3 regions of the Paenarthrobacter sp. NPDC092416 genome follow, and region 2 is predicted to be linked to each of the others. Evidence: riboswitches for the same ligand, from Rfam matches in the RefSeq annotation. Region 2 holds a riboswitch; each other region holds the start of a gene.
The links. A riboswitch is a leader RNA that binds a small molecule or an ion and turns the genes downstream of it on or off. The one in region 2 is predicted to bind thiamine pyrophosphate.
Positions count from the first base shown of each region.

Region 1: it holds a riboswitch for thiamine pyrophosphate, as region 2 does, so the genes downstream of both, ACIQC5_RS14250 (bifunctional hydroxymethylpyrimidine kinase/phosphomethylpyrimidine kinase) here and thiC (phosphomethylpyrimidine synthase ThiC) in region 2, are expected to answer to the same signal.
Region 3: it holds a riboswitch for thiamine pyrophosphate, as region 2 does, so the genes downstream of both, thiO (glycine oxidase ThiO) here and thiC (phosphomethylpyrimidine synthase ThiC) in region 2, are expected to answer to the same signal.

Region 1 covers NZ_JBIVQG010000007.1:57,615-65,496, forward strand. The annotation lists gene ACIQC5_RS14225 (bifunctional folylpolyglutamate synthase/dihydrofolate synthase) at 1-63, shown strand, start outside; gene ACIQC5_RS14230 (DUF4233 domain-containing protein) at 66-518, shown strand; gene ndk (nucleoside-diphosphate kinase) at 556-975, shown strand; gene ACIQC5_RS14240 (vitamin K epoxide reductase family protein) at 1,060-1,731, opposite strand; gene ACIQC5_RS14245 (Rne/Rng family ribonuclease) at 2,213-5,455, shown strand; TPP riboswitch at 5,644-5,742, shown strand; gene ACIQC5_RS14250 (bifunctional hydroxymethylpyrimidine kinase/phosphomethylpyrimidine kinase) at 5,733-7,256, shown strand; gene rplU (50S ribosomal protein L21) at 7,622-7,882, shown strand, end outside.
Region 2 covers NZ_JBIVQG010000016.1:15,385-23,266, forward strand. The annotation lists gene ACIQC5_RS21350 (RNA-binding protein) at 68-310, opposite strand; gene rpsP (30S ribosomal protein S16) at 312-734, opposite strand; gene ACIQC5_RS21360 (hypothetical protein) at 940-1,377, opposite strand; gene ACIQC5_RS21365 (VOC family protein) at 1,485-2,357, opposite strand; gene ACIQC5_RS21370 (amidohydrolase family protein) at 2,436-3,518, opposite strand; TPP riboswitch at 3,605-3,712, shown strand; gene thiC (phosphomethylpyrimidine synthase ThiC) at 3,708-5,555, shown strand; gene ACIQC5_RS21380 (alpha/beta fold hydrolase) at 5,538-6,260, opposite strand; gene ffh (signal recognition particle protein) at 6,296-7,876, opposite strand.
Region 3 covers NZ_JBIVQG010000001.1:645,820-653,701, reverse strand. The annotation lists gene ACIQC5_RS02945 (hypothetical protein) at 38-340, shown strand; gene ACIQC5_RS02940 (4a-hydroxytetrahydrobiopterin dehydratase) at 337-999, opposite strand; gene ACIQC5_RS02935 (thiazole synthase) at 1,058-1,855, opposite strand; gene thiS (sulfur carrier protein ThiS) at 1,859-2,095, opposite strand; gene thiO (glycine oxidase ThiO) at 2,092-3,396, opposite strand; TPP riboswitch at 3,389-3,506, opposite strand; gene thiE (thiamine phosphate synthase) at 3,534-4,214, shown strand; gene ACIQC5_RS02915 (ferritin-like fold-containing protein) at 4,249-4,917, opposite strand; gene ACIQC5_RS02910 (RNB domain-containing ribonuclease) at 4,959-6,419, shown strand; gene ACIQC5_RS02905 (DEAD/DEAH box helicase) at 6,696-7,882, shown strand, end outside.

The DNA of each region.
Region 1 (7,882 bases), on a different contig from region 2:
GTGACAGGGTCCATCACCTTGGTGGCTGAGGCACGCATCCTGCTCGGCAAGGCGGGTGCCTGACGGTGGCGAAACTGACCAAGGCGCAGCGTGAGTGGCGGCCGGGCATGCCCAAGAAGCGGCGTTCCACCAAGGTGATGTTCGCCTCCACGGTGCTGCTGCTTGAAGCGTTCGTGGCCTTCTTCGGCACACTGGTGGTCTTCGGCTTGAGGCGCGGCGAGGTGGCCCCCGGAATCATCCTTGGCGTGGGTATCACCTTGAGCGTTGTGCTGGTGCTGGCCTGCGCAGTCCTCAGCAAGCCCTGGGGCATGTACGTGGGCTGGGGCCTGCAGCTTCTCCTGATTCTGACGGGCTTCGCCGAGCCCACAATGTTCATTGTTGGTGTCCTCTTCGCGATCTGTTGGTGGTACGGCGTCCGCACCGGTATGAGGATTGACCGCGAGGTTGCCCAACGCGACCGCGAGCAAGCTGAATGGGACGCCTCGCACCGTGACGAGGCTGGCCCCGAAACCCCGTAAACTGGCTGGGAAACCCACCAACCACATTGGAGCAACTGTGAGCATTGAACGGACCCTTGTCCTGATCAAGCCCGACGGCGTGGCCCGCAACCTTAGCGGAAGCATCCTCGCCCGGATCGAAGCCAAGGGCTACACCCTGGCTGAGCTGAAGAAGGTCAACGCCACCCGCGAGCTGCTGGAGCAGCACTACGAGGAACACGTGGGCAAGCCGTTCTACGAGCCCCTGGTTGAGTTCATGCTCAGCGGTCCGGTTATTGCAGCCGTCTTCGAGGGCCACCGGGTGATCGAGGGCTTCCGCTCCTTGGCAGGCACCACGGACCCCACCACTGCTGCGCCGGGAACCATCCGTGGTGACTTCGGCCGCGACTGGGGCCTGGCCGTCCAGCAGAACCTCGTCCACGGCTCCGACTCCGTCGAGTCGGCAGAGCGCGAGATGAAGATCTGGTTCGCCAGCTAGGTACGCTTCACCGAGATGACAGTTAAGGCCAATGTTCGTGATGAACATTGGCCTTAACTGTCTTCTCGCGGCTTTGCGGACTGCTTAGTAGCCGGACGTGCCTGCGAAGACGTGGATGAATGCGAAGAAGATGGTGGCGATCACGGCCACGTACAGCAGCACAACGATGATCCAGCCGGAGTCGCCGAGCAGCTTGGCCAGTGCAGGCGGGGCCTTAATGACTCCATGGGAGACATTGCGGATGGTCACCCACACGAACATCGGGATCATAACGGCCCACACCACCATGCAGAACGGGCACAACACGTTGATGACATACAGGGCCTGCGACCACAGCCAAACAACGAAAGCGAAGCCAAGGGTCACGCCTGCCTGCAGGCCCAGCCAATAGCCGCGGGAGTACTTTGCCCCAGCCAACATCCCCATCGCGGTGGTAATGATCACGGCGAAGGCCACGATCCCGATAAACATGTTGGGGAAGCCGAACACGGAGCTCTGCGGGGTCTGCATCACGGCGCCGCAGGAAACCCAGGGATTCACGTCGCAAAGCGTGATGTGGTTGGGGTCCTTGAGAACTTCCAGTTTTTCAAGGACCAATGCGCCGGACGCCAACCAGCCCACGACCCCTGTGATCAGCAACAGCCAAGCAAACGGCTTGTCGCGGACTGATCCGGGAAGCCGCCATGTCTGGGTGTTCGTGTCTTCCACGGGGGTGGGCGCTTGGTTGGCCAGGTTCTCGCTGGCAGTGCTCGGCATCGCGGATGTGATCCTTTACAAAAGTGGCCCGGTCTTCCCGGGAACGGCTCTTGGGAGGATTCTAACGCCGCGGGCTGGGCGCAGCTCCCAGCTTCCGGAGCAGGTCACGGAGGGGGGTGCGACACAGCGCCCTACGCTCCGAATGCGTGGGGGTGTGAGAGAATGAACATGGCCGGAAGCCGATCCACATTCGGAATCCGGTCCGGTGACTTGTTCCCAAGACCGCCACCATGAGCAGGGGCATGCCCGGATCACGTGATCCTCGGTAGGCCCGCCATGGATATGGACGGCACCTGGTTGTGGCAGCAGAACAACGGGTTCCAGAACAGCGTCGCTGGCTTTCCAGGGCTGCCGCACCCCAATGATGGTGCGAACCGGAAGGAATACTACCGACTTCTGTCAATGCCTGAGGGTTTTGACAATATTTGCCCCTCTGGGCACCGGATGTGGCGGTGTCGCTGGGGCAGGAGTGTTGCCACATATGGATAATGATCAGGTTGTAGCCGTTAACGAAGAAGCAGCTCCCGCGGAGGCTGCGGAAGCGCCCAAGAAAGCTACCAGAACGAGAGCCCCTCGGACAACGCGCAAAGCTGCGCCAAAGGCGGCCGAAGCCGCTACGGCGGAGGTTGAGGCTACGTCGGCTGAAGCGGCAAGTACTACCGACGCCGTTGAGCCGCCTAAGGCGCCCGCTCGCCGCAGCCGCGCCACCAAGAAGACAGTAGCCGCGGAGCCCCTGCCCGGTTTCGACGAACAGCCCGCGACCACCGAAGCGGCAGCAGTGGAAACCCAGACCGAAGCAGTTGCCGAGCCAGCCCCGGAAAAGCCGGTTCGTCGTCGTCGGACCACCAAGCCCAAGGTTGAAGCTGCGGAATCCGCCACCATTGTGGAGACGGTCGAAGAAACCACGACGCCGGATGCCGGCACCCAGCCTCAGGCGGCCAGCGCGGACGCTCCTCAATCGGCCGCTGAGGCTCCTGCCGCTCCGGTGGCTACAGAGGAAGCGGCACCGGTCAACGGCGAAGCCGCGGACGAAGAAGCGACTTCCGAGGAATCCGCACCCGGTTCTTCCTCGTTGTTCCTGGAACCCGTCTCCATCACCTCCATGATCTTCCAGGCGCCGGACCTGAGCACCGTGGTGCGTCCCGCCGCCGAGGAGAAGGAAGAAGAAGAGGCGGAGGAAACAGCCGAAGCCGGCACCGAAACCGAGCTTGAGGATGCCGGCAGCCGCCGCCGTCGTCGTAGCCGGGGTCGCCGCGGACGCCGTGGAACCGACCGCGAAGAGAACGAAGCCGAAGACGGCAGTGAAGCAGAGGACGACGAGGCTCCAGTAGCCGAAACCCTGGAAGACGGAGTTACTTCCCGTCGTCGTCGGCGTCGCCGCCGTGGCGACCAAGACCTTGAATTGACCGGCGGTTCGGACGACGACCCGCCCAACACGGTCACCCGGGTCCGTGCCCCGCGCCCGATCACGGAAACTGCACCCTCCAACAGGGTGACCAGCGTCAAGGGATCCACGCGTCTGGAAGCCAAGAAGCAGCGCCGCCGCGAGTCCCGTGAGACCGGACGTCGCCGCCAGGTGATTACCGAGGCCGAGTTCCTTGCGCGTCGCGAGTCTGTTGACCGCCAGATGATTGTCCGCCAGCGCGACGACAGAATTCAGATCGGTGTCCTGGAAGACGGTGTGCTTGCGGAGCACTTCGTGTCCAAGACCCAGCAGGACTCTTTGATTGGCAACGTTTACCTGGGCAAGGTCCAGAACGTGCTCCCGTCCATGGAGGCGGCATTCGTTGACATCGGACGCGGCCGCAACGCTGTGCTCTACGCCGGTGAAGTGAACTGGGACGCCGTCAACCTGGAAGGTCAGCCGCGCCGGATCGAGAACGCGCTGAAGTCGGGGGATTCCGTTCTGGTGCAGGTGACCAAGGACCCCGTGGGCCACAAGGGTGCCCGCCTGACCAGCCAGATCTCGCTGCCGGGCCGCTACCTCGTGTACGTACCGGGCGGTTCCATGACCGGCATCTCGCGCAAGCTTCCCGACGTCGAGCGCAACCGTCTCAAGCGCATCCTGAAGGACCGTTTGCCGGAGAACGCGGGCGTTATTGTCCGCACGGCTGCCGAAGGTGCTTCCGAGGAAGAGCTGACGCACGACATCAACCGTCTTCGCGCCCAGTGGGAAGGCATCGAAGGGCAGGCGTCCTCCACCAAGGTCCTGGCACCGGAACTTCTCTACGGCGAACCGGACCTGACTATCAAGGTGGTCCGTGACGTCTTCAACGAGGACTTCTCCAAACTGATCGTCTCCGGCGATGACGCATGGGACACTATCGAGGCCTACGTCACGTATGTTGCCCCGGACCTGGTGGGTCGCCTGGAAAAGTGGACCAAGGACCAGGACATCTTCTCGGCTTGGCGGATCGACGAGCAGATCCACAAGGCACTGGACCGCAAGGTCTTCCTGCCCTCAGGTGGTTCGCTGGTCATAGACCGCACCGAAGCCATGACTGTGGTGGACGTCAACACGGGCAAGTTCACCGGCAGTGGTGGAAACCTTGAAGAAACCGTTACCAAGAACAACCTTGAAGCGGCCGAAGAGGTGGTTCGGCAGCTGCGCCTCCGCGACATCGGCGGCATCATTGTCATCGACTTCATCGACATGGTCCTTGAATCCAACCGGGACCTGGTCCTCCGGCGCCTGGTGGAATGCCTGGGCCGCGACCGCACCAAGCACCAGGTAGCCGAAGTGACGTCGCTGGGTCTCGTCCAGATGACGCGCAAGCGCATGGGTACCGGCCTTTTGGAAGTCTTCGGCGAGCAGTGCGAGCACTGTGCCGGCCGCGGCGTGGTCACCCACGACGAACCCGTCGAGCACCGCCGGGCCAACGTCGTAGCGGCGGAGCACCACCGCCCGCACACCGAAACCCAGCAGCCGCCCGCCCGCACCGAGCGCAAGCGCCGCCGTGGCAAGGGCGGGGGACAGGCTACTGCCGACGCTCCCGTGGCCGTTCACACCTCGGCGTCCGCTCCTGCCGCGCACGCACCGGCGCCGGAAACCACCGATCCGGTCCGCCAAGCAAAGGCAGAAGCCACCCGGGCGGCATTGGCCACCATTGCGGCGGCCGCACACGCAGCACACTTGCACGACGACGAACTGCATCGGGCGGCCGAGGAGCAGGCACATCTTGCGAGCCATGAAGAGCACTCCGGCGGCGCCGCTGCCGGTTCTCCTGCCGGTGGCGGCCAGGATGCGGCCTCACGTGAATCACGATCGACGCCGGTTCTGCGCTTCGGGGGCGAGGAAGTTGCCCTTCCGTTCGTAGAACATGCCGAGGAAGTGTCCTCCGGTAAACCGGCCATGAGCTTGGACCTCCTCGCCGAGGCCTTCTCGCATCTTGGGGCTGCGCCGGTTGCTGAAACCGAAAGTCCCGTTGCGTCCCAGCCGGCGCAACGGGAACCGAAGGCATCGTCCGAAGAACTGGATGGATACGCTGAGGAAGCCCACGAGGCCTCTTCCCGTTCACGCGGTCGCCGTGGTCGCCGCAACCGCAGTGCCAGCCGGGCGCAGGGCGCAGCCAACGAGACCAGCGTGGAGCACCACGAGGTAGCTGCCTCCAGTGGGGGCGGCACGGCGCATGAGGCCAAGGCGCCCACCGTAGCGCCGGCCAAGCCCGTGGCAGCCAACGAGCCCATCATTCTCGGAGTCGGCGTGCCCGCTTCCGAGCTGTAGGTTCCCGCCACTGCGCAGCTGTACATCGCCGGGCCCCGGCAGAATCCGTGACCAACGGACTCTGCCGGGGCCCGGCGTCGTTGTCGGCCCTTTTAGGCGAGCATCAGTCGCATCCCGTCGGCAACAGTCACATCCCGCCGATCAAGACGGCACGGTTCCGTTACCAGAGTCCATCCCCGCTAGGCTAGGAAGCTGACACGGGGTGCCGGGCGCAGGGCCAGGCTGAGATCCAGACCCGTTGAACCTGTCCGGTTAGCACCGGCGAAGGGATGTCTTCATGACTTCAGCGTCGTATTCTCCTGTCTACCCGGTAGCCGTTGCTGCGGGTCGGCCAACACCAAGGGTGCTCAGCATCGCCGGCTCGGACCCCTCCGGAGGTGCCGGAATCCAAGCAGACTTGAAGAGCATCGCTGCCCTCGGTGGATACGGAATGGCTGCCATCACGGCTCTCACTGCCCAGAACACCCAAGGTGTCACCGGTGTCCATGTACCCCCGGTGGAATTCCTGCGGCAGCAACTCGATGCCATCAGCAACGACATTTCCCTTGACGCCGTGAAGATTGGCATGCTCGGAGACACAGCGGTTATCGAAGAAGTCCGCAGCTGGCTCGAGAAGGTGCGTCCCGCCGTCGTGGTCCTTGATCCGGTGATGATCGCCACCAGCGGTGACCGCCTCCTGCGGGAGTCGGCCGAAACTGCGCTCCGTGGCCTGTTGCCTCTTGCCGACCTGATAACTCCGAATCTTCCTGAACTTGCCATGCTCCTTGGCGAGCCCGAGGCCCCGGACTGGGCTACTGCCCTGGAGCAGGGGAAGCGCCTCGCGGCCGAATGCGGCAATACCGTCCTGGTAAAGGGCGGCCACCTGGCCGGTACTGAATGTCCTGACGCGCTGGTCAATACCAGTGGATTGTTGCGGCAGGACGTACTGGAAGTCGCCGGACCCCGCGTGGTTACCAAGAACAGCCACGGGACTGGATGCTCCCTATCGTCCGCCCTTGCCACCGTGCAGGCCCGCACGGGGGATTGGGAAGCATCCTTGCGTGAGGTCAAACCTTGGCTGCTCACGGCCCTCACAGCGGCGGACACCCTCGAAGTGGGGCAGGGCAGCGGCCCCGTCCATCATTTCCACCACTTGGCCCAAGCCGCCCGGCCCGGCGACTTCGCAGCCAGGTTGTGGGCAGCTGCCACTGAAGAGCTTGATGCCATCTATGGCCTCAACTTCATTCAGGAACTGCAGTCCGGCGCGTTGTCCGAGTCCCAGTTCAGCTACTACCTGGCCCAGGACGCGATCTACCTTAACGGCTATTCGCGGGTCCTGGCGCGCGCCGGGGCATTGGCACCGAGTGAGGAAGAGCAACTGTTCTGGGCGCGCGGATCACAAATGTGCCTTGAAGTGGAATCGGAGCTGCACAGAAACTGGCTCAGCACTCGTCAGGCATCGACCGAAACAGGCCCGGTCACCAAGTCATACGTGGACCACCTGCTGGCCTCGTCTGCATCGGGAAGCTATGCGGTCCTGTTGGCGGCAATACTCCCGTGCTACTGGCTGTATGCCGAAGTGGGCCAGCAGTTGCACGGGGCATATGTGGAAGCCGGCGCGCCGGCAGGCCACCCCTACGCTGAATGGCTGCGGACGTACGCCGATGAAGAGTTTGCTGCGGCAACCCGGAAGGCGATTGATTACACAGCCACCGCGGCGGCGTCAGCATCCGCTCAGGAATGGGAGGCCATGCTTGAGGCCTTCGCCCACTCGTGCCGTTATGAAACAGCGTTCTTCGATGCTCCGAGGCTGTTCGCTTAGCAGGGGGTTTTGAGCGGTTTTCTGCCGAGACGGCGCGCGCCGTGGCGAAATCCCCGAAACAGGGCCTGCAGGCTGTATGCTCTTTAGGCACGGTGCCGGGCGAGTCCGTTCCAGCTGGTGATGATCATCACGTGGAGACCTCCGGACCCGGCCTCATTTGCAGCCGAAGGCCAAACTAGCGTAATCTTGATCTTCGGTGCTTACGCCAACACTTGGGTTATGCCCCTTGGAATTGTTCATGGGATGACTCGCGGACTTCGATCTGAAGTCCACGGCGTTGAGGCACAGCGCGAACCAGGCCTGATTCCGGCTCAAGGTTCCGCACGCAAATTTAGTAAGAAACGTCGAGAGAAGTGAGTACCCAAGTGGTGTACGCGATTGTCCGCGCAGGCGGCCGCCAAGAAAAAGTTTCCGTTGGAGACTACGTAACGCTGAACCGCGTCCCCGGTGGAGCCGGCAGCACGCTTGAGCTGCCCGCCTTGCTCCTGGTTGACGGTGACAAGGTCACGTCTGCAGCTGCTGACCTGGCCAAGGTCAAGGTTACGGCTGAGATCCTCGAGGACCTCCGTGGTCCGAAGATCGTCATCCAGAAGTTCAAGAACAAGACCGGCTACAAGAAGCGCCAG
Region 2 (7,882 bases):
AAGCAATCCGGCCCCTCCACCATATTCGGTGAAGGGGCCGGATCTAAGACAAGTATTGCTGAGCGCGTTACCGGCGGCGGTCGGTGTCGACGACGTCGACCCTGACCTGCTCGCCACCTGCCAAGGCTGCAACTACAGTGCGCAGTGCGCGTGCGGTGCGTCCTTGACGGCCGATCACCCGTCCGAGGTCGTCCTGGTGAACACGCACCTCGAGGGATTCCCCGCGGCGGTTGTTCTTGGCACTGACCTTGACATCCTCAGGGCTGTCAACGATCCCACGGACCAAGTGCTCGAGCGCTTCTGCCAGCAACTTACTCAGCCTCGGTGGTCTCTGCTTCAGCCTCGGCCGGAGCTTCAGCAGCTTCGTCCTTCTTGGCCTTCTTGGTGATGGCTTCCGGAATGATGACGGAACCCTTCTCCGGTGCAACGAAAGCAGCCTTCGGAGCCTTGGTCTTCAGGGTGCCTTCCTGGCCCGGGAGGCCCTTGAACTTCTGCCAGTCACCGGTGATCTTGAGGATCGCGGCAACCTGCTCGGTCGGCTGGGCACCAACGGAAAGCCAGTACTGGGCGCGCTCGGAAGCGACCTCGATGTACGACGGCTCTTCGGTGGGGTGGTACTTGCCGATCTCTTCAATGGCACGGCCATCGCGCTTGGCGCGGGCATCCATGACGACGATGCGGTAGTACGGTGCGCGCATCTTACCGAAGCGCTTAAGGCGAATCTTTACGGCCACTTTTGTGGTCACTCCTGTTTCTTGAAACGAGGCGAACCCGTCGTTCTGCACCCGTGGGGCGGGCCTTACTTGGGGGTTCAAAGGACAAGATTTAGGCACGGAGAGAGGGGCCGCACCGATCGAGTACCTGTCTATTGTGCCAGATGCCGGAAGTATTTACGACTTGCGCCACTCCGACGCCATATTCCGGATGGCAAGGAACTCGTCAGAGGGACCAGACATACAACCCGGAGCGTTCCGCGTTTTCCACGTCGGCTGCCAGGGTGGCCAGCTTGTGGACGAACTGACGGGACTCATCAGGGCCGAACGGCATGTCTTCCTCGGCCGCCCAAGCGTCAGCTACATCCTCAAGGACATTGCCCTCGCCCTCGCTTTCGTACGTGAGGAGTTCCGCCAGGGCCCTCACCATGGCTTCGGGCACACCCAGCAGCGCGTCAGTGGTGACATCCACCATGGCCAGTTCGTAGTCCGCGCCGGCGGCGTGAACAGCCTTCCCGGCAAGGTCGCCGAGCTGCTCGACTTCGAAGTCGGTAATGTCGGGAATCCTGACGGCCGAAGCCGCAGCGTCGGCGCCGCGTTCCAGGGCAGCTGCCCGCTTGAGTGCTTCATCGTGGGTGGCAACAAAGATTTCGGCAAAGCCCATGGAAAGTACTCTCAATCCTTCGTGCTGACGGGGCGTCGGCACAGAATCTGAGAGATTCCATGCCGCCTACGCCCAGCCTAATGCAGTCTGCAGCCACCACAGCGCGACTAGCGGACGGCGACGCGCAACTGATTAAGCCAAGGGTCCTGGAACCGAAGCTCAGAACCCGTGTGATGGCTCTGTACGCCCGCCACTTTCAAGCGGTCCGCCAAGGCTGCCACGTCATCACCCGACGGCACCTCGATCACCACTTCGCCCAGGCCCAGGGTGTCGCGGCGAGGCCCGGCACCACGGCTGTTCCACACGTTCATGGCCATGTGGTGGTGGTAGCCCCCAGCCGAAACGAACAGTGCTTGGCCGTGCCAGCCGGCAGTCTTTTCAAAGCCAAGCGTGTCCACATAGAAGTCCTGGGCTGTTTGCACGTCGCCCACCTGCAAGTGCACGTGCCCGATGCCGGCGGCGGCCTGCCGCTGTCCGGCCACGGCGTTTTCAGTCAAGTGTTGCTGGAGGAAGCGCTGCGGCGGAAGCGCGACATTGTCCATGACAACCGTCTTGCCGTCCCACTGCCACAGCTCCCGGGGCTTGTCGTAGTACAGCTCGATTCCATTGCCTTCCGGATCCGTGAAATAGAAGGCTTCACTGACCAGGTGGTCGGCACTGCCCGCGAAGGCCCTTGGCTGGTACTCGGCGGCCGTGGCAATGGTTGCGGCCAGCGATGGCTGGTCCTCGAACAGGATTGCCGTGTGGAACAGGCCGGCTTCGCCACGCCCCGGAATCTGGAGGCCAGCCGCCGGGGACAGGTGCACCACGGGCTTTCCTACTCGCCCAAGGTACAGACCTCCATCCTGCTCGGCCACTACATCCAGTCCGAGCGCGCGCTGGTAGTAGTCGCTCATGACCTTCATGTCGCCTACTTTGAGCATGACTGTGCCCATGGTGAGTTCGGCAGGAAGGAGGTCCTGGCTGGATACTGTGGTCATTCGAAGCTCCCGAATCTGAGGTGGCCGCCTTTCGGCACCTTTCTATACTAGTAAATTACTTGAAGCTTCAATTTATTCCTAGCGGACGACTTCTCCCCGCAAGACAATGTGCTTGAGGTCCGCGACGGTCCCGATCTGTCGACGCGGATCCTCGTGGCAAACGACGACGTCGGCACTGGCACCTTCGCTGATTCCTTCGGCTCCCAGCCACTTTCGGGCCCGCCAGCAGGCGGCGTCGAGGACAGCGGCCGGCGGCAGGCCGGCGTCGTGCAGTTCCCGCATCTCGTCCGCTATCCGGCCGTGCCGGATGACGCTGCCGGCATCCGTTCCCGCGTAGATGGCCACCCCGGCTTCAAACGCCTCCAACACCCTTTCGCGGCGACGCTGCCAAAGGCGTGTCATATGGTCCGCGTAGTCGGGGAACTTGGGCGCAGCTTGGGCGGCGATATCCGGAAAAGTCGCGATGTTAACCAACGTCGGAACAATCGGGACGGACTGCTCAACGAGACGGGGTATGTGCCGGGGCAAGAGGCCAGTGGCATGTTCAATGCAGTCAATCCCAGCGTCGAGCATGTCCTCGATGGTGTCTTCGGCAAAACAATGGGCCGTCACCCTGGCCCCTTCGTCGTGGGCGGCCGCGATGGCATCCCGGACGACGTCCGCGGGAAAGGACGCTGCGAGGTCACCGGCGTCACGGTCAATCCAGTCGCCGACCAGCTTCACCCAACCATCACCGTCACGGGCCTCCTTCCGGACGGTTTCGACCAAGTCACCCGGCTCAATCTCATGCCCCAAGCCGCGAAGATAGCGTCGGCTTCGGGCGATGTGGCGGCCTGCCCTGATAAGCCGGGGGAGGTCGTGGCGTTGTTGGACCCAGCGAGTGTCGGTGGGCGAGCCTGCGTCGCGAATCAGCAGCGTTCCGGCGTCGCGATCGGCCTCGGCCTGGGCGAGCGTCGTCGCTTCGTCCACAGCACCGCCTGCCCCGAGTCCAATGTGGCAGTGGGCGTCAACAAATCCGGGGAGGACCCAGCCGTCCAGCACTTTATCCGGGGACGCCAGAGGGCGCTGGAACGTCAGGACACCGTCCACGGACCAGAGCCCCTGGCGTTCCGCATCTGCCGCCACCAGCACAGTGCCGCTGAATTCGATGATGTGAGCCATGGAAAAAGCCTAGCCCGCACCATGCCTGCGGAATGGACATGATCGGATATGACTGGGGACCAGCGTGCCGGCTGTGGTAGCTTCATCTACGACCACACGGGGGCCCCTGCAGGGGCTGAGATCGGACTGACGCAGTCTGCGACCGTTGAACCTGTCCGGGTAATGCCGGCGAAGGAAGTGAGTAATCCTTTGAGCACCACAGAAACACAGCACAGCCCTGCCCAAGAACAGTCCAGCACCGGCCAAAATGCGGCGGAAACCGTCACGCAGTCGCTGAAATCCCATTCGCTGGCTTGGCTGGAGGACCCCTCGAACGGCATCCGCGTCCCCGTCACGGAGATTGCTTTGGAACCCTCCCCCAACGGTGAAGCGAACGCACCCCTGCAGGTGTACCGAACTGCCGGGCCGGGCAGCGACCCGGTAGTGGGTCTCGAACCGTTCCGCGCCGCCTGGATCGAAGGCCGCGGCGACACCGAGGCGTACTCAGGGCGCGAAAGGAACCTGCTCGACGACGGCAAGTCGGCCGTGCGCCGCGGAGCAGCGTCCGCCGAGTGGAAGGGCGCCCAGCCAGTGCCCCGCCGCGCCGTCGAAGGTAAGACCGTCACCCAAATGCACTACGCCAAGCAGGGCATCGTGACGCCGGAAATGCAGTTTGTCGCACTGAGGGAGAACTGCGACGTGGAGCTGGTCCGCAGCGAAGTCGCCGCCGGCCGGGCCATTATCCCCAACAACATCAACCACCCGGAATCCGAGCCGATGATCATCGGCAAGGCGTTCCTCGTGAAGATCAACGCCAACATCGGCAACTCGGCCGTCACGAGCTCCATTGCGGAGGAAGTCGACAAACTCCAGTGGGCAACACAGTGGGGCGCGGACACGGTCATGGACCTGTCCACCGGCGATGACATTCACACCACGCGCGAATGGATCATCCGCAACGCCCCCGTTCCCATCGGAACAGTGCCCATCTACCAGGCCTTGGAAAAGGTCAACGGCGAAGCCAACAAGCTCACGTGGGAAATCTTCCGCGACACCGTGATCGAGCAATGCGAGCAGGGCGTGGACTACATGACCATCCACGCCGGTGTGCTGCTGCGGTATGTGCCCTTGACGGCCAACCGTGTCACGGGCATCGTGTCCCGCGGCGGATCGATCATGGCAGGCTGGTGCCTGGCACACCATCAGGAAAACTTCTTGTACACGCACTTCGACGAACTGTGCGAAATCTTCGCCAAGTACGACGTCGCGTTCTCTCTCGGAGACGGCTTGCGTCCCGGCGCCACAGCAGATGCCAATGACGCGGCTCAGTTCGCCGAGCTGGACACGCTCGCCGAACTGACCCAAAGGGCGTGGGAGTTTGACGTCCAGGTCATGGTGGAAGGTCCCGGCCACGTGCCGTTCCATTTGGTCCGCGAGAACGTCGAACGGCAGCAGGAACTCTGCAAGGGAGCCCCTTTCTACACACTGGGCCCGCTGGTCACCGATGTGGCCCCCGGCTACGACCACATCACCTCGGCCATTGGCGCCACCGAAATCGCCCGTTACGGCACGGCCATGCTCTGCTACGTCACGCCGAAGGAACACCTGGGGCTGCCCAACAAAGACGACGTCAAGACCGGCGTGATCACGTACAAGATCGCCGCACACGCCGCCGACCTCGCCAAGGGACACCCCGGAGCCAACGAACGCGACGATGCCCTGTCCAAGGCAAGGTTCGAGTTCCGCTGGCGGGACCAGTTCGCCCTGTCCCTGGACCCTGTTACCGCTGAAGCCTTCCACGACGAAACACTGCCCGCGGAACCGGCCAAGACCGCACACTTCTGCTCGATGTGCGGACCGAAGTTCTGCTCCATGCGCATCAGCCAGGACATCCGCGACGAATATGGCTCGGCGGAGTCCCAGGCTGCCATTGCAGAAATGTACAGCGGGATGCGGGAGAAGAGCCAGGAGTTCCTGGCGGCAGGTGGCAAGGTCTACTTGCCCGAACTGCAGGTTCCCGCAAACCAGGGCAGCGGCAGCTCAGGAAGCCTGAACTGACATTGCCTTGCCGACGTTGGCGACAAAGGACCGGATGGCCCGGTCTCCGTCGACGGAATCCTGGGGCCGGTGCCCTCCCGCTGCGACGCGGCGGACGGCACCGGTCTCTTCCAGGTAGCGGGCAATTTCCTCATACAAGGGTTCCCACCCACCGGTCAAAACCAGGGTGGGAACCCCCGGAACGATGTGCAGGGGCGCCTCCCAAGGTGGCGCCTGCAGCCGGAGTCGTTGCGCAGACCGCCGCGCTTCCGGGGTGTCCAGTCCCCCGGTCTTCACGGAATATGCACGGCGGAAATACTCGCGCTCGTAGTCGGCATCGCTGAGTTGGCTTCGCACGTGGTACAGCGGTTCCATCAGCGCCCGGTGCGACGCCGTTGCCGGCAACTCGGCCGTCAAGGACAGGCATGCCGGTTCAACCAGCGACAGGGAATGCACCAGGTCCGGACGCTCCAACGCGGTGAGCATCGCGGACACAGCACCCTGTTCGTGGGCCACTACGTGTCCGCCGCCTGAATCGAGGAGTGAAGCGACAAGGATGGCGACGTCAGCGGCAACGTTGGATTCCTGCGGTGCCGCCACGGGATCAAAGCCGTGACGGCGCAGGAACAGGGCGTCGTACGTCAACGCCATTCCATGCTGCTTGGGCCATGCCGCAGCACCGAAGCTTCCTACGCCGTGGACGAAGACTACGCGCTGCTTGTGCATGGGTTCACCCTATTCGAGGCCCCCGACAGCACTGGTTACTTACCGAGGAACTTGTCAAAGCCCTTGGGAAGGTTGAGGGACGACGGGTCGAAGTCCGCAGCGCCCTGACCGAAGGCTGCGCCCGAGGGTGCTGCCGAGGCTGCGCTGGCCCGTTTGGCTTCCGCGTCACGGAGTTCCTGGGCTGCTTTGGCGGGGTTACCCGAGCGTGCCTTCTTCTTGGGTGCGTTCTTGCCACCCTTGCGGCCGCCACCGGGACCACCCATGCCCGGCATTCCGGGCATACCCGGCATGCCGCCACCTTGGGCCAGTTTCTTCATCATCTTCTGGGCTTGGCCAAAACGCTCCAGGAGACCGTTGACCTCGGAGACGTGAACACCGGAACCCTTGGCGATGCGGGCGCGGCGCGAACCGTTGATGATCTTGGGAGCGACGCGTTCGTGCGGCGTCATGGAACGGACTATTGCCTCGACGCGGTCGATCTCTTTTTCGTCGAAGTTCTCCAGCTGCTGCCGGATGTTCTGCGCACCCGGCATCATCATGAGCATCTTCTTCATGGAGCCCATGTTGCGGATCTGCTGCATCTGGGCCAGGAAGTCGTCCAGGGTGAAGTCTTCCTGGTCAGCGAACTTCTTCGCCATCCGGGCGGCTTCGTCCTTGTCCCAGGCCTTTTCAGCCTGCTCAATCAGGGTGAGGACGTCACCCATGTCAAGGATGCGGGATGCCATGCGGTCCGGGTGGAAGAGCTCGAAGTCATCGAGGCCCTCACCTGTGGACGCGAACATGACGGGCTTGCCGGTGACCGACGCAACGGACAGCGCGGCACCACCGCGGGCATCGCCGTCGAGCTTGGACAGCACGATGCCGGTGAAGTTGACGCCTTCATCGAAGGCCATCGCCGTATTGACGGCGTCCTGGCCAATCATTGAGTCGATCACGAACAGGACTTCATTCGGGATGATCGCTTGGCGGATACGGCGGGCCTGGTCCATCATTTCGGCGTCAACACCGAGGCGGCCGGCGGTGTCAACAATCACGACGTCGTGCAGCTTCTGGCGTGCTTCCTCAACACCGGCCTTAGCGACGGCGACGGGGTCACCTGCAGGGTGCTCAAGTTCGGAGGTGGCACCCGGGTGCGGAGCAAAGACAGGTACACCCGCCCGCTGACCGACAACCTGAAGCTGCGTGACCGCGTTGGGGCGCTGGAGGTCACAGGCCACCAGCATGGGGCTATGGCCCTGGGCCTTGAGCCACTTGGACAGCTTGCCGGCCAGGGTGGTCTTACCAGCACCCTGGAGACCCGCGAGCATGATGATGGTGGGGCCGGTCTTGGCAAGTCGGATACGGCGGGTTTCGCCACCGAGGATCTCAACGAGTTCCTCGTTGACGATCTTGACGATCTGCTGGCTCGGGTTCAACGCGCCGGAGACCTCGGCGCCCAAGGCGCGTTCGCGGACACGCGAGGTGAACTCGCGGACCACAGGTACGGCAACGTCCGCGTCCAGCAGTGCACGACGGATCTCCCGGACGGTGGCATCAACATCGGCCTCGGAGAGGCGGCCCTTGCCACGGAGATTCTTGAAGGTTGCTGTCAACCGGTCAGAGAGTGAATTGAACACGCGCCG
Region 3 (7,882 bases), on a different contig from region 2:
ACAGCCGTCGCTGACACCTGCCTGCCAAGGAGTTTTCATGCTTTCACTCGTCGTTGTTGTGCTTGCCACCGTCGCCACCGGTTTCATCGTGTGGGCGAACGACAAGCGCCACGGTAAGTACGGCATCGCCTTGCCGGCAGGTGTTTCAGCGGCTGTGGGTGCCCTGGCCTGGATTGCCTTCATCCTTGCCGGTCTGGGCTACCAGCCCGGACTGACGTGGATTCCCTGGATCCTGCCCATCGTGCTCGGCACGGCCGCATCTGCAGCCGCGGTGGTCTACCTGGGGCGTACGCGCACCAAGCAGGACACCGAAGCACTTACCAAAGCGTTGATGCTTTAGTCCTGACCGTCCTCCGCTTCAGTGCACAGACAGAAGCGGTTGCCTTGTGAATCCGTGACCACCACCCATGCGGGTGCGTGGTCATGCTCCATTAAGGCCCCCGTTGATTCCGTCTTTGTGAGGACGGGCCCTGATTCAGCCAGGCTCCGGTACACATCCACGTGCATCCGGTTCTCATGGGGCTCATCCGTCTCCTGGAACCACAACGCTGGTCCCCGGCCATAAGGATCCACCAGCGCCCCGTCGGCGGTTTTACGGTATCCGAGGCCCACTCGCCAGGTTTCTGAGATAGCCGGGGCATCGTCGGTATCGATCGCCAGTTCCACACTCCGGTACAAGCCCGGTTCCGCGACAGCTCCAACGACGGCGGCAACCTCGCTCGCCGCTGAAGCGGCGGCGACGTCGCGGTCCGTTACCTGTGTCCCGGCATCGTGGGACGTGTAACGCAGGAACACCCGGTTATAGCGCCAGTCCAGGTCCGGATGATGGTTCTGTTCTTCTGCGATCTGCCCGACGGCGGCAATAAGGGCCAGCGCGTCAGCCGCCGTCGAGGTCTTGAATACCGTGACGAGTCCGTCCAACTGGTACCTCCAGTCGGGGAGGTCCGCAAGGACGGCGTCGATGACCGCCCTGGACAGTGGATCTTCCGTGTCTGCCACAGCTGCTCCTAGCTAACAGTCGGCGTCAGGGTTATCAGTCGGCCATCAGGCCCGGGTCCTAGAGGAACTCTGCCCGGCCTTCCATGGCAGAGGATGCCAAGGCGTGTTCCCTGCGCGGAATCCGGCCCGCTTGCTTGGCCAGCCTACCGGCGATCACGGCGTGTTTGAAGGCTTCGCCCATCTGCACGGGGTTCTGCGCACGGGTGACCGCGGTGGCGAGCAGGACGGCGTCGCAACCGAGTTCCATGGCCAGCGCAGCGTCCGAGGCTGTACCGATTCCGGCGTCGAGCACTACGGGAACCGAAGCGCGCGAGACGATCAGTTCGATGTTGTGCGGATTCAGAATTCCCAGGCCCGTTCCGATCGGCGAACCCAGGGGCATGACAGCCGTGGCTCCCAGATTTTCCAGCCGAAGCGCCAGCACGGGGTCATCGTTCGTGTAGGCAAAGACCTTGAAACCGCGGTTGACCAGCTGTTCCATGGCGTCCACCAGTTCCACGGCATCAGGCAGAAGCGTGTGCTCGTCGGCAATGACCTCCAGTTTGACCCAGTCCGTCTCCAACGCCTCACGGGCAAGTTCGGCTGTCATGACGGCGTCCTTCGCAGTGAAACACCCTGCCGTGTTCGGAAGGACCCTGATGTTGTGATCCACCAGGAGCTGAAACAGCGAGCCTGTCTCGGCCGGCGAGTATCGGCGCATGGCAACTGTGGTGAGTTCCGTACCCGAGGCCAGCAGAGCAGCGCCCAGCCCGTCGAGGCTCGGGGCGCCCCCAGTGCCCATGATGAGGCGCGAGCCGAACTCAACACCGTCAATCACCAATGCATCGGTGTGAACGTCAATGTTTGTTGTGGTCATGGTTCAGCCTCCCTGTACTGCGGTCACGAGTTCGAGTTCATCGCCGTCTGCGAGCGCCGTGGCAGCCCACTGGCTGCGCGGAACCACTTCGGAGTTGCGGGCGACGGCGACACCCAGCTTGCCGCCGTCGGTCGCCTGTCCGAGGTGGTCCAGAACGCGGCCGGTGATGGCGGTGACGAGGGTGCTGACTGAGGCGTTATCCGACACTGCGTGGTCGGCGCCATTGAGTTTGATGTTCATGCTGGGTCCTTGCTGGCGATGGGTGTGGCGGACGTCAGGAGTCGTGGTGTTGATCCGATGCCGGTAGCGGTGTGGCCGGCGGTGAACCGGTCCGGCCGGAACCTGGTCCATCTGGGATCTGTGATGCCCTCCATCAGCTGAGCGGTGATCTTTGCCGCTGCAGGCATCAGGAGGACACCGTGGCGGAAGAAACCAGTGGCGATCACAAGCCCGGCGACGTCGCCGTCGTGCCCGGCGGCGCGTCCCAGCAGCGGTGCGTTGTCCGGGGTTCCGGGGCGGGCACGGGCTGTGGCTTCCAGGAGTTCCAGCTCGGCGACCGCAGGAACCAGGACCTGGGCGTCGCGCAGCAATTGGTACACACCGCCGGCGGACACGGCATTGGACGATGCCGAGAGGCCATCCTCACGTTGGGTGGCTCCGATCACCACAGTGCCGTCCTCACGGGGCACGATGTATACGGGAACTCCACGCACCATGCCGCGGACTGTGGAGGTGACCAGCGGCCTGAGGTGTTCGGGGACACGGAGTCGGAGAATGTCGCCATAGACGGGGCGCAACGGGAGGGCGAGTCCGTCCGGCAGGCCGGCGAGGCCGGCAGCACCCAGGCCGTTCGCCACCACGGTCTCCTCCGCGCGAATCACGTGGCCGGATGCGACCGTGGCTCCGCAGACCCTGTCATCGTCCCAGTCGAGCCTGACAGCCGACGAGGCCATGGCGAAGCCATCGGCTGCGCCGCCGACCCAGCTGGCGTCTGCTGGTGTGTGTGCCGCAAGGCTTGCGATGAGGCGACGGGCAAGCTTGCGAGGGTCCACCTGATGGTCGGCCGGGATGTCGAACGCACACGAGATTTGCGGGCTCAGGAGCGGTTCCCGCTCGCGTGCCTGGCGAAGCGCCAACGGTTCAACGTCCAGCCCGTTGGCCACCTGCACCGATCGCAGGTCCGCCAGCGCCCGACGGTCCGCGGCATCCGCGCCAACGGCCAGGGTCGACGTCGTGCGGTATCCGGTGCCGTCTCCGTCGGAGGGCAGGAGCGTTCCAACGAAACCCGGCCACAGTCCTGAGGACTCCAACATCAGTTCGAGGAGATCTTCTTCCTGGTAGTGCAATTCGCTGACCGGAGCGAGCATGCCCGCGGCGGCGAACGTGGCGCCGGTGGCTGGTTGAGGATCGATGAGCACGACCGAGCGGCCGCGTCGCCTTGCCTCCTCGGCAATGCCCAGGCCAATGATGCCGCCGCCGATCACGGCAACGTCCGCGTGCAGCAGTTGCGAGGTTCCGGGGGTGTGGTCCGATGCTCCCATGGGTTTCCTTCCCTACGCCGGTATTAGCCGGATCAGGTCAAGCGGTCGGCGCTGAAGCCCTCTCAGCCGGACGGTCATATGACGCAGTCTCGGCTCCCGCAGTACGTGCCCAGTTTAGAGGAACTACTCTGGTTTTCATGACCCAGCATGATGTCCACACCACAGCCCGCCTCTACCTGTGCACCGATGCCCGCAAACAACGAGGCGATTTCGAAGACTTCGTCGACGCCGCATTTGAGGGCGGCGTGGACATCATCCAGCTTCGCGACAAGACGCTCGAGGCCGGAGAGGAACTGGAAGTCCTGGAGGTTCTCCACAAGGTCGCGCACCGCCACGGACGGCTCTGGTCGGTCAACGATCGGGCCGATGTTGCCAGTATTTCCGGGGCTCCCGTATTCCACATAGGACAAAAAGACATCCCCCTCCGAGCCGCCCGCCACCTGCTCCACGACCCCACCGTGATTGGTCTCTCCACCCACACCCCTGAGCAGATTGACGCAGCGATCGCAGCTTCCCCGGGCCGCAGTGGGCTGGACTATTTCTGCGTGGGCCCAGTGTGGGCAACGCCTACCAAACCTGGACGCGCGGCAGTTGGCCTGGACTTGGTCACATATGCCGCAGAAGCCGTGAAGCGGGCTGACGAGGAGACGGTCGGGGGCGTGCTGCTTCCTTGGTTTGCCATCGGCGGCATCGACCTCACCAACGTGGAGCAGGTTGTCGCGGCGGGCGCGAGCCGGATCGTCGTGGTCCGCGCCATCACTGAAGCAGAAGACCCGACGGCGGCAGCCAAGGCGCTGGTCGAAGCCCTCGGCGCGTAGCACAACTGTCCGTTGGGGTCTCTGCCGAACCACTTCAAGCGGTCAGGCCGAGGCCCGTCATGCGTTGACTGTGGCGCCCTGCCAACTCCGCCGTCAAGGCAGTCGCGGTTTCCCGGGCATCCCCTTCACCCCGCAACATGGGACCGAGGAGGGGATGCTCCATGGCCACCCGCTGGGCTTGGGTGAGCGCCTCTCCCACCAGCCGTCGGCCCCACAAGGCAAGTCTCGAGGACAAACGGGGGTCCTCTGACAGGGCCCGACGCAGCAGGACCCGTAGAACCTCCGTGGCCTGATCGGAAGCGGTAATTTTCTCGACGAACTCCTGGGTCCCCGCATCGAGGTAGGCCGCCACCGCCCGATAGAAATCGGACGATACGGTGTCGATCACGTACGCCTTCATGATGGACTCAAACCAGTCACCGGGCCTGGTCCGCTCATGGAAATGGTCAAACGAGCGCTGGAACGGGAGCATGGCCTCGTCGGGGTCTATCCCCAACCCGTTGAGCCTGGCAGTGACCATGGCGAAATTTCCGTAGGCACCCACGGCAATTTTGGCCAGAACCGCCCGGTCATGCAGCGTCGGCGCATATCTGGAGTCCGAGGACAGCCTGCCGAAGGCTGACAACTCGCCGTAAGCCATGGCTCCGAGCATCTCCGCCACGAGGTGCCCAGGGGAAGGAATGCCAGACCAGGATGTGCCCATGATCCAAGACTATCCGCCGATTTCGGGCTAACCTGATTTTCGTGCCACATCATCGGATAGCGCCCAACGTCACCGACGCATCGAACCAGCTCGCAGAGGCATTTGCCGCGTTGAGGACCGAGCTGGAGCTCCCGGGGGTCTACCCTTCTGCGGCCGTTGAGGAAGCCCGCGAGTCCGTGGAACACCATGGGCTGCCGGATCGGGATCTGCGTGACGTTCCCTTTGTGACAATCGACCCCGCAACGTCCACGGACCTGGACCAGGCGCTCTTCATCGATCGTGACGGTGAGGGGTACAAGGTTCTCTACGCGATCTCGGATGTCCCGTCTTTTGTAGCTCCCGGCGGGGCCCTGGATGCCGAAACACGGCACCGCGGACAGACGTTCTATGCACCGGATGGCAGGATCCCGCTCCACCCCGAGGTCATCAGCGAGAACGCCGGAAGCCTGTTGGCCGACCAGGATTGCGCGGCATACGTCTGGGAGTTTGCGCTCGACGCCGAGGCCAACGTCGTGTCCGTCCGTGTTGCCAGGGCAACAGTCCGCAGCCGCGCCAAGCTCAGCTACAAGGGAGCCCAGGAAGAGATTGACGCCGGCACGGCGCCTCCGGTTCTCCAGCTCCTCAAGGAGGTTGGACTCAAGCGCGTTGAGCTCGAGCGCTTGCGCGGTGGAGCCAGCCTCAACATGCCTGAACAGGAGATCGTCCAAGTGACGGATTCCGGAGGATACAGAATCGTAGCTGCGCCTTCTCTCCCCGTTGAAGACTGGAACGCCCAAATCTCCCTGATGACCGGAATGGCCGCCGCGCAGCTGATGCTCGACGGAAAAGTCGGCATCCTGCGCACCATGCCAGCGCCGGAAGAACGTTCCCTGCTCCACTTCAAACGCCAAACAAAGGCACTCGGCAAGCCATGGGACGGAGAGGTCAGTTATGGCGAATACTTGCGGACCTTGGACGCCTCGGACCCGAGACAACTCGCCATCCTGCATTCAGCGGGCATGTTGTTCCGCGGCGCAAGCTATACCCCGTTCGACGGCGAGGTTCCGGCCAACGTCATCCAGTCGGCCATCGGCGCACCCTATGCCCACACCACCGCTCCCCTGCGGCGGCTCATCGATCGTTTCGTCTTGGTGATCTGCGAGGCACTGAGCAATGACCAACAGATCCCTGGCTGGGCCCGCGAAGCACTTCCTTCCCTTCCTGAGATTATGGCGGGCTCGGACCAACTGGCCTCCAAGCTGGAGCGGATGGCCTTGGATGCGGTTGAAGCCGCGCTTGCTGTGAACCACATCGGCCAGGAGTTCGAGGCGGTTGTTATTTCCGGTTCGAAGCCGCCCAACGGCAACGGCAACGGCAACGGTCCTTCCGGCATTGTGCAGATCGCGGAGCCTGCAGTGACTGCCCGCTGCGAGGGCGAACTTGAGCCTGGCACCAAGGTCAGGGTGAAGCTTGTGAAGGCGGACATCGCCACGCGGGAGATCCGTTTTCAACTTCTTCCCTAGCGCAGATCCGCCCCGATCCGGGCTTTGAGGCTCCCAGAGGATAGACTGACCCTGTAGTAATGGATGCCCGGTCGTTGATTCAGTTCATTTTTGAAGTCAACAAGCCCGCCCCTACGCGATCTTGAGATGTGCCCGCTGGTCACCAGTGCCAGTACTTAGATAGCCCGCGATCGGCTTCCACTGGATTTGCTTGTGCGCCCGTTGTGCTCCGGTACGGCTCCGCCGCCGCCGTTGAGCACGCAGCGCCAATGCCCAAATGAATAAGGAAACTCCCCTGTGAGTGAATTGCACACCCATGAAGTCTTGACCGACTCCACCGGAACCGAATCGATCGAACCCGAGGAAACCATTACCTCGGACGAGACACCCCATGAGATCGAAGAAAAGTCCTTCGCTGACTACAACGTCCGTGCCGACATCGTCGAATCGTTGGCCGACGCAGGCATCACCCACCCGTTCCCCATCCAGGCCATGACGCTGCCTGTGGCCCTCAGCGGCCACGACATCATCGGCCAGGCCAAGACCGGTACCGGCAAGACCCTTGGTTTCGGTATCCCTGCCCTCCAGCGCGTTGAAGGCCGGGATGACGCAGGCTACGCCAAGCTCGCAGTGCCGGGTGCCCCCCAGGCGTTGGTGATCGTTCCAACCCGTGAACTCGCAGTCCAGGTTGCCAATGACCTCCAGACGGCGTCCCGCAAGCGCAACGCCCGCATCGCCACCATCTACGGCGGCCGCGCCTACGAGCCCCAGATCGACGCCCTCCAGAAGGGTGTCGAAATTGTTGTCGGAACACCCGGCCGCCTGATCGACCTCTACAAGCAGAAGCACCTGAGCTTGAAGAACGTCAAGATGGTCATCCTGGATGAGGCCGACGAAATGCTGGACCTTGGCTTCCTCCCGGACGTCGAGACGCTGATCGCCGGAACCCCTGCCGTCCGCCAGACCCTGCTCTTCTCCGCCACGATGCCGGGCCCCGTGATCGCGATGGCCCGCCGCTACATGACGCAGCCGACGCACATCAGGGCAGCTGACCCCAACGACGAAGGCCTCACCAAGCGCGACATCCGTCAGCTCATTTACCGTGCGCACAGCATGGACAAGACGGAGGTCGTGGCCCGCATCCTCCAGGCCCGCGGCCGGGGCAGGACCATCATCTTCACCAAGACCAAGCGCACCGCCGCGAAGGTTGCCGAAGAGCTCGTGGACCGCGGGTTCGCCGCTGCCGCCATCCACGGCGACCTCGGCCAAGGTGCCCGTGAGCAGGCCTTGCGTGCCTTCCGCAACAACAAGGTGGACGTTCTGGTCGCCACCGACGTCGCAGCCCGCGGCATCGACGTCGACGACGTCACCCACGTCATCAACTATCAGTGCGTTGAAGACGAGAAAATCTACCTGCACCGCGTGGGACGTACGGGTCGTGCAGGAAACAAGGGCACCGCTGTCACGTTCGTGGACTGGGACGA